One region of the Ferrovibrio terrae genome, then DNA from elsewhere that is predicted to be linked to it. Evidence: riboswitches for the same ligand, from Rfam matches in the RefSeq annotation. Region 1 holds a riboswitch; the other holds the start of a gene.

Region 1 (4,533 bases):
TCGTTATAGGCCGTCTCCGCATAGACCTTGTCGAACAGGTTGTAGAGCCGAAACCCGATACTGACATCCTTGTGCGGAGTCCATTCCAGCCCGAGATCGACCACCGTGTAGTCTGGCAACTTGTTCAGGTTGGCATTGTCGCTGTAGCGCTCACCAACATAGCGAACACCGCTGCGCGCCTTCCATTCCGGCGCAAAGGCCCAGGTGAGCCACAGGTTGCCCAGCAGCTCAGGCACCTTCGGCGGCGTGTTGCCGGCCCGTGAGGCGCCGCCCGCTTCGGTGAACTCGTCGAACCGCGCATCCAGCCAGGTCGCGTTGCCTTCCAGTCGCCAGTCGCGCGCCAGATCGAAGCCCGTGGCGAATTCAACGCCGCGCGTGGACTGCTCACCGATCTGCTGCGTCAGCGTCGGGTTGCCGGGCACACGCGAGGTGATATCGGTCTTGACGATATGGTATCCGGCCAAAGTCCATTCCGCGCGGCCATTCATCAGGGACTGCTTGACGCCGACCTCGGTCTGCTTGCCGGTCGCCAGCGTGAAGCCGCGGTTGGTGGCCGACAGATTGAGGATTCCGCCAACCGGATCAGTCGCCGTGGCATACTGGCCATACACAGCCAGGTCCGGCGTCAGGTTATAGACCGTACCGGCACGCCAGGTGAGATCCGCGAACGTTTTCTCGAAGCTGTTCGCAGCATTATCGAATTGATCGCGATTCAGCACGATATGATCGAAGCGCAGCCCACCGACCAGCGTCCACTTGTCAGTGACCGACAAACGATCTTCGGCAAACAGCGAGTACTGCTTGGTCTGGGTCTGGTGGCGTGGGCGGAACGGGTCATCGCTCTGGAACAATCCGACCTGCGGACTGAACGGATCGACACTGGTGAGCGCGGCTCCGTTATCGAAATTATGCGCATACTTGAAGTCGACCTGGTTCACATCCAGCCCGACCGCACTCTGGTTCTTCAGGCCCAGGACGGAGCTTTCGATCGTGGCATCAAAGCGGTTGCCGTATTGCACCTGGTCATGAGCGATTTCGAGTGCATCCGCGCGGTCGATCAGACCGGTGCCGGCATTGTAGCTGTATGACTCGATATTGCGCCAATGGCGATTGGTGGTGAGCCGGTACAGGGTGTTGTTGAAGGTTACACTGTCGCTGGCTTCCCATTCGAATTTCAGCTGTGTCCAGTTGTCGCGATACTGGATCAGGCTGTCTTCTGCATTGTAATTCTTTTTACGGATGCTCTCGTCGAGCTGCCCGTTGATCAGCGGCGTGCCGAAATAGCGCGACGGATTCTGATAGCCATAGTCATGCGACAACGAGATAGCGAGGGTATCGCTCGCCTGCGCCCGCAGACCCAGACCGAAGACAAGACTCTCGGTTTCGTCGCGATCCACCCAGCCGTCGGACTTCCGCCCGCTGACATCGGCGCGGTAGGACACCTTGCTGTTGATCGGCCCGCCGCTGCCGGCGGCGACATGGCGTTCCAGGTTACTGCCGAACTCGAACATGGCCTCATTCTGGAATGTCGCGCTTGGCTTCTTGGGCACCACATTGACGACGCCGCCAATGCCGCCGGCGCCGTAGAGCACCGATGCCGGTCCGCGCAGGATCTCGATGCGATCCGCCGTCCAGGTATCGAAAGGGAATGTGACCGTACCGGCGCCCACATACATCTGCGTGCCATCGTAAAGCCGGAGCAGCGAATTGTGTCCGATGAAACCACGGGTCGAGATGGCGCTATGACCATTGCCGGGGTCGGCCGTTGAACTAATGCCAGCCGCCTGGCTCACCGCCTCGGTCACGGTAGCGTAGCCGCGCGCGCGGATAGTCTCCTCGGTGATCACCTCGACGCTGGCCGGGGTTTCCAGCGGCGTCAGGCCAAGGCGGCTGCCGGTGGCGGCGGGCTGTGCCAGCTGCAGGCCGGCGTCTTCATTCGGCTGCTGGCCGGCGACGCTGATCGTCGGCAGGCGGGCATCCTGTGCCAGTGCGGAGACGGTGGAGAGCAGGAGAACAGGAATGGAGAGACGGACGGATTGCGTCCGGTGAGAGTTGGAACGGGCCATGTGAAAACCTCATGCGGTGGGCCTTGTGGCACGTCACCGCGAACGAGGTTGTCTCCGAGGCCTGTGAGGAAAGCAGGCGAACGGTGGACTACCCACCGGAACACCCTGCCCGATGTGATCGCGTGTGACCACGGATGACGGCAGGTCTCCTGGCTCACGGGTCGTTGCTTTTCGTCACCTTCCCAGCGCCGTGCGGCACCAGTGGTTACTCGACGAAAAACTCTCCGCTTACAGTTGCAGGGGCAGCCGCGGCTTTAAATCTCCTGGAGGAAGATTCGCACCGCGTTCCCAGTTAGGCCCTAGCGGGCACCGTCGGATTGCAAGTTGCACAGCTGCGCTGAGTCTGTCAATTCGGAATAAGCAGGGTGCCAGACGGCCTGTAAGCCGGGTTCTGTCCATCCACACCAAAATTGCTTCTGGCGCAGACTGGACGGCCATTCCTCTGGGACGCCCATTGCTGGACGCCTCGCGCGACCGACCCGGATGACGAACCGGAAACAGTTCTGCAGGCTTGCGCCTGCTGCCATCCCTATTTGGTCTTGCTCCCGGTGGGGTTTGCCATGCCGCTTCCGTTACCGGTCGCGCGGTGCGCTCTTACCGCACCCTTTCACCCTTGCCATGACAAGTCATGGCGGTCTGCTCTCTGTGGCACTGTCCCTGGGGTCGCCCCCGCCGGGCGTTACCCGGCACCGTGTTTCCGTGGAGCCCGGACTTTCCTCGACGGTTTAACCCGCCGCGACCGTCCAGCCGTCTGGCACCGGCGCACAGGTAGGCCCTGCGCCAGCGCCAGTCAAGCGGAAACGGGCAGGGGAAATGGCTCAGCCCGCGCGCGCGCTGCTGATACGCCGCACCGTCATCTGCTCGGCGATGTGATGGATCAGGCTGGTGGTTTCGGCATCGCTGACGCCGTCCACCTGGTCCTGCCGCCAGTGACGCTGGAAGGCCCGCACCGCGGCCTCGGTGTGAGTATCATAGATACCGCTGCCTTCGATGGCATAGCCGATCTTGTCGAGCGCCACCTGCAATTCCAGCACCGCGCCGCCGCGTTCGCCGGCGCGCAATGTGGGGGCACCGGGCGAGACCTTGAAATCGGCAGCCCACCAGCGGCCGAAGCCGGCAGCATGCAGGCGGCGCCAGGGGAACAACTCGCCCGGATCTTCCTTGCGCAGCGGCGCCACATCGGAATGGCCGACATAGTTGCCCGGCATCACCTCGTGGCGACTGGCGATATCCCTGAGCAGCGCGATCAGGGCATCGATCTGCACGGCGGGAAATTCGCGATAGCCGAATTCATGGCCGGGGTTGACCAGTTCGATGCCAATGGAGCGGGCATTCACATCACGCACGCCACGCCAGAAGGCTGTGCCGGCATGCCAGGCGCGTTTGTCTTCTGGCACCAGGCGATAGATCGTGCCGTCTTCATCGATCAGGTAATGGCTGCTGACCTTGGCCTGCGGATCGGACAGCCGCTCCAGCGCCGCGGCGGCGGTCGGCATCCCGGTGTAATGCAGCACCACCATATCCACCGGGCGGCGGCAGTTGCGTTCATCGAAATTCGGCGACGGATGATCGACCAGCTTGAGTGTCATTCGCCTGCCGCCTTGTCGCTGACGGGTACGGCCACCGGCGGGCGGCCCGCGGCTTCAGCCGCCTTGGATTCACGCAGGGTGACGATCAGCACGCCGAGCAGGGTCATGGCCGAGCCGATAATGACGCGATTGCTCAATTGCTCGTCAAGGAAATAGATGCCGGACAGGATGCCAAGGAGCGGTGCCAGGGTGAAGCCGGGATTGACGATGCTGACCGGATAGCGGCGCAGCAGGAAATACGCGCCGCCATGCCCAAGCAGCGACACGCCGAGAATGGCATAGAGCAGCACGCCCCAGTGCTGCCATTCGGCGTTCTGGAGACTGGCGGCCTGGCCGCTTTCGGCGACATAGGAAAGCAGCAGCAGGCTTGGTCCGCTGATCATGCCGACCCAGGCCTGCATGCTCAGCGTGTTCACGTCGCGGATGCGGCGAATCAGAATCTGGCCGATCGACATGGCAAACACACTTAAGAGACAGAATATGATCGCGCCTTTGTAGCCGAACACTTTCGGGTCGAAACTGATCACCATGGTGCCGAGGAAGGCAAGCATAATGCCGGCACCGCGACGCCAGCGCACCTTTTCATCGAGGAAGGCCCAGGCCAGCAGCGTGGCGATCGGCACGCCAAGCTGCACCACCACGGCAACGACGGCGACGTCATCCGCAAGGGCGATTCCGTTGAACATCAGCGCGAAATGCAGAGTACCCATCATCAGTGCGGCCCAGAGGACAAGCTGCATCTGGCCCTTCTGCCAGCGCAGCCAGGGCAGCATGATCAGCGCAAGACCGAGGAAACGCAGCCCGGTAAAGAAAACCGGCGGAAAATGCGATACGGCGATCTTCGAGGCAACGAAATTATACCCCCAGATGGCGCAGAT
Region 2 (4,533 bases), 1.1 Mb from region 1:
CTGCGGCAGCGCGCCGAACACCGCTTCCGGGTAGCAGTCCTCGGAGAGAGCCAGCGCCTTGCCCGGCAGCCATTCGAGATTGCCATGCTTGCCGAAATGGATCACCGCATCGGCGCCGAAACTTTCGCGCAGCCAGGCATAGGCCGCGAAATAGTGGTGCGGCGGCACCAGGTCGGGATCGTGATAGCTGCGCGTCGGGTCGATATTGTAGCCGCGCGCCGGCTGGATCATCACCACCACATTGCCGAGCGGCAGCACCGGCAGGGCGAAACCATTGCCGCCATCGGGGCCGGCATCGATATGCGGATCGTCTTCCGGTTCGCCCCAGCGTGCGCTGACGGCGGCGCGGATCGTGGCCGGCAATGTCTCGAAGAAGCGGCGATACAGCGCCAGCGGATAGACCACGCGCACGCGGCGGCCGGCCAGCGCGGCAAAATCGTTGGTCACGCCTTCGATCAGGGATTCGATCAGCCGGTTGCCGCTCACGGGAAGCGCGTTCAGCTCGTAGCCGGCATCCTTCATGGCGCGCAGCACTTCGACCACGCTCTGCGGCGTATCGAGGCCGACGCCGTTGCCGATGCGGCCGTCGCGATTGGGATAATTCGCCATCACCACGGCGATCTTGCGTTCGGCCGGCGACAGGCGGCCGAGCCGCGACCAGGCGCAGGCCAGCCGGGCCACATAGGCGCAACGGCCATGATCGGGCTGCAGCCGAACGATGCTGCATTCGGTGCGGGTGTCGAACTGCGCCTCGGCCTTGAAGGCGACGGCGCGGGTCATGATGCGGCCGTCGATTTCCGGCAAAGCGACGGCGATGGCAAGATCGCGCGGATTGAGGCCGCGCGTGGAGGTGGCCCAGTCCTCGCGCGGCTGCGTGGCGAACACGACTTGCAATACAGGGCAATCGCATTGCCCGAGCGGATCATCCGTGCCGCTGTCGCCTCCCGTCGGATTTCCCAGCGCAAAGCTGGTCGCATTCAGGATCACGTCGGGCAGCGCATGATCCAGCAGCGTGCCGACGATATCGGCTGACATGCGGTCCTTCAGGCTGGTGACAAAGATCGGCAGCGGATTGAGGCCCTCGGCCGACAGCGCCTGGACCAGCGCATCGATGGCAGCCAGATCGCCGGCCTGCATCAGCGCGCGGTAGAACACGATGGCGGCCACCGGACGCAGGCCATGATGCAGCGCATTCCATTGCGGCCGCAGGCTGTCGAGATCGGGATCGTGCAGGCCCGGCCAGTAGATGCCGGCGGCCGGCAGCGGCCGTGCCGGCGGCGGGTCTTCATCATGGCCGATCAGCGCGGCTGCGCGGCGCAGGCAGTTCTGCAGGTTTTCAATGCCGCCTTCGCGGAAATAGTCGAACAGTGCCGCGCGGCTGCCGTCATCGACGGTGGAGAAGCCATCCAGCCCCGGATCGGGCTGGCGGTCGCCCGGCAGGAAGGCCAGCAGGATGCCGCGCGCGCGACAGAGATCGCTCAACCGTTCGACACCATAGGTCCAGTAGCTCTGGCCGCCGAGCAGGCGCACGATCACCAGCCTGGCATGCTGGATCACGCTCTCGACGTAAAGATCGACCGCGTAAGGGTGGCCGAGCTGCAGCAGGTTGGCGAGCCGCAGGCGCGGGAAGTCGTCGGGCAGGCCGGACAGCGCGCTGCTCAGCGCCGCCAGTTCGGTATCGGCGGCCGAGAGGATGACAATGTCGCCGGGCGTCTGGCCCAGATCGACTGCACCATCGGTCGTCGCCGTGCCGCCGGGTATGGCATTGAGCAGATGCACGGCGGCGCGCTCCCGGCACCGGGCCTTAGATGGCGGCGAGGGCGGCGCGGATGGCCGCCTCGTCCAGGCCGGCCTGGCCGATCACCACCAGCCGCGTGGCGCGTGGCTCATGGCCGTGCCAGTCGCGGTCGTAATAATGCGACAGCCGCATGCCGACACCCTGCAGCACCAGCCGCATCTTCTTGCCGGCGACGGCGACAAAGCCCTTCACGCGCAGGATGTCGTGGTCTGCGATCACCGGCAGCAGGCTGTCGAGCAGCGCATCGGGTGAAGCCTGTTCCGGCAGCGTGACCGAGAAGCTGAAGAAATCCTCGTGGTCGTGGTCGTCCTCAGTGTCGTGATGCGACTTGCGCGCGGCGATGTCATCTTCGGCGGCCGCCCGCAGCCCGAGCAGGATGTCGGCGGCGATCTCCCCCTTGCTGATCGACAGGGTCTTCACGCCCTGGCGCAGATGCGCGGCGATCTCGGCGCGCACATTGTCCAGTGCGCCCTCGTCCAGCAGGTCGGCCTTGTTCAGCAGCACGAGATCGGCGCAGCCGAGCTGGTCCTCGAACAGTTCCTCCAGCGGATTGTCGTGATCCAGGCTGGGGTCGGCGGCGCGCTGGGCGGCCAGCGCTTCTTCGTCATCGGCAAAGCGGCCTTCAGCCACGGCGGCGGCGTCCACCACGGTGATCACGCCGTCCACGGTGGTGCGGCTCCTGATGCCGGGCCAGGCAAAGGCCTGCACCAGCGGCTTCGGCAGCGCGAGGCCCGAGGTCTCGATCACGATATGCGTCGGCGGTTCGGGCCGGTCGAGCAGCTTCTGCAGCGTCGGCAGGAAATCATCGGCCACCGTGCAGCACAGGCAGCCATTGGCCAGTTCGATGATGTCGTCTTCGCTGCAGTCCGGCGCGCCGCAGCTTTTCAGCAGATCGCCGTCGATGCCCATTTCGCCGAATTCATTGACGATCAGCGCGATGCGCCGGCCATTGGCGTTGGTGATCAGGTGCCGGATCAGCGTGGTCTTGCCGGCGCCGAGGAAGCCGGTGACGACGGTTGCGGGGATTTTGTTGGCGGCGGCTGCAGTCTTTTGCATTCTTCAAGCGTCCTGTTGCATGACGCCGACACGGATTGGCCCGCCGGTCCGCCGCCATGTCTCCCCTGTCGCGGGAAGGGTGGCGAGAATGGCACAGGCCGGGCACCGACACACCCCGTCCGGCACATCCGTTCGACCAAGGGCGATGGCAGGTCTCCGGGCTTGCGGGTCGTAACGGTTCGTGCGCCTTCCCGGGGGACTGTCACATCCTGCCAGTGGCCTGTTGCACGCCGCTCGCCGCCTACCGTAGCGGGGGCTGCCGCGGCTTGCGGTTTCTGTATCAGAAACCGGCACCGCGTTCCCTTTTCATCACCGCAATGTCAGGCATGACATGGCGGTGAACCATCGCGCCGGACGGTAAGCCGCGCCCCCGGTCTTGTCAAACCGGCCGCGCTTGGGCAAAAAGGGATCGGGTGGGTCCGCATGCAGCGCATTTTCTGCGCGCGTTTCAAAGAGGTTGCCATGTCCTTCAATTTCAAGATCGGCAAGTCAAAGCTCGGTCAGGCCGTTCTGCCGGCCATCCTTCTGGCAAGCCTTGCTCTTCCGGCGCTGGCCCATCCCGGTCATCCGGGCGGCGAAGCGCATGACGCCGGCTTCGCGCAAGGCTTCGCGCATCCCTTCGGCGGTTTCGATCATCTGCTGGCCATGATCGCCGTCGGCCTGTGGGCCGTGCAGTTCGCCACCCGCACCGGCAACCGCTCAGGTCTCTGGCTGCTGCCCGCCGCCTTCGTGCTGCCGATGGGCGCCGGCTTCCTGCTCGCGCTGAACGGAATTGCACTGCCCGGCGTCGAGGCCGGCATTGCGCTGTCGGTGCTGATCCTCGGCCTCGCTGTCGCCTTCGCCGCCCGCCCGCCGCTGGCCGCCGCGATGGCGGTCACCGCCGGTTTCGCCCTGTTCCACGGTTATGCGCATGGCACGGAAATGGGCGCTGGCGTCGCCACGGCTTATGCTGGTGGCATGCTGCTGGCCACCGCGCTGCTGCATGGCGTCGGCCTTGTCGTCGCCCTGCTGTCGCAGCAGGTTGCCACGCCGGTGCTGACGCGCGCGGCCGGTGCCGCCGTGGCTGTCGCCGGCGTCGTCATCCTGGTTGCCTGACAGTTTTCTCTTTCTGACCGAACCGCGTTACTGGGCAGTGGCCGGCGCAGCTGCGCTGGCCGGCCTGGTGCGCGGGTTTTCCGGCTTTGGCGGCGCGATGGTGTTCATGCCGATCGCCAGCCTGCTCTATGAGCCGAAACTCGCCGCCATCCTGCTGTTCATCGCCGACGATATTGCCGCCTTGGCCATGCTGCCCGCCGCAGTGCGCCGCTGCATCTGGCGCGAGGTGCTGCTGCTGGGCATCGCCGCGGTGATCGCGGTGCCGTTCGGCGTCGCATTGCTGGTGGTGGCCGATGCCGATGTGATGCGCTGGGTGATCTGCCTGGTGATTCTGCTCGCCGTCGTCCTGATGGCGCTGGGCTGGCGCTATACCGGGCGGCTCGGTCTGCCGGCCACGCTGGGCACCGGCATGCTGGCGGGATTGAGCGGTGGGGCGGCTGCCCTGCCGGGGCCGCCGGTGGTGCTGCTCTGGCTCGGCGGCCAGGGCAATGCCGCCACCGTGCGCGCCAACCTGATCGTGTTTTTCGGCTTCACGGCCACCGCGTCTGGCATCGCCTACTGGTGGAGCGGGCTGTTCACGCAGA

What was found. A riboswitch is a leader RNA that binds a small molecule or an ion and turns the genes downstream of it on or off. The one in region 1 is predicted to bind cobalamin.
Region 2: linked by a shared signal. The riboswitch ahead of cobW (cobalamin biosynthesis protein CobW) and the one ahead of FNB15_RS13245 (TonB-dependent receptor) in region 1 are both predicted to bind cobalamin.

What each region holds. Positions count from the first base shown of each region.
Region 1 covers NZ_CP041636.1:2,711,633-2,716,165, reverse strand. The annotation lists gene FNB15_RS13245 (TonB-dependent receptor) at 1-2,066, opposite strand, end outside; cobalamin riboswitch at 2,189-2,395, opposite strand; RNA gene rnpB (RNase P RNA component class A) at 2,431-2,821, opposite strand; gene FNB15_RS13235 (peptidoglycan recognition protein family protein) at 2,885-3,655, opposite strand; gene FNB15_RS13230 (DMT family transporter) at 3,652-4,533, opposite strand, start outside.
Region 2 covers NZ_CP041636.1:1,588,678-1,593,210, forward strand. The annotation lists gene cobN (cobaltochelatase subunit CobN) at 1-1,779, opposite strand, end outside; gene cobW (cobalamin biosynthesis protein CobW) at 1,805-2,854, opposite strand; cobalamin riboswitch at 2,985-3,216, opposite strand; gene FNB15_RS07770 (HupE/UreJ family protein) at 3,317-3,949, shown strand; gene FNB15_RS07775 (sulfite exporter TauE/SafE family protein) at 3,987-4,533, shown strand, end outside.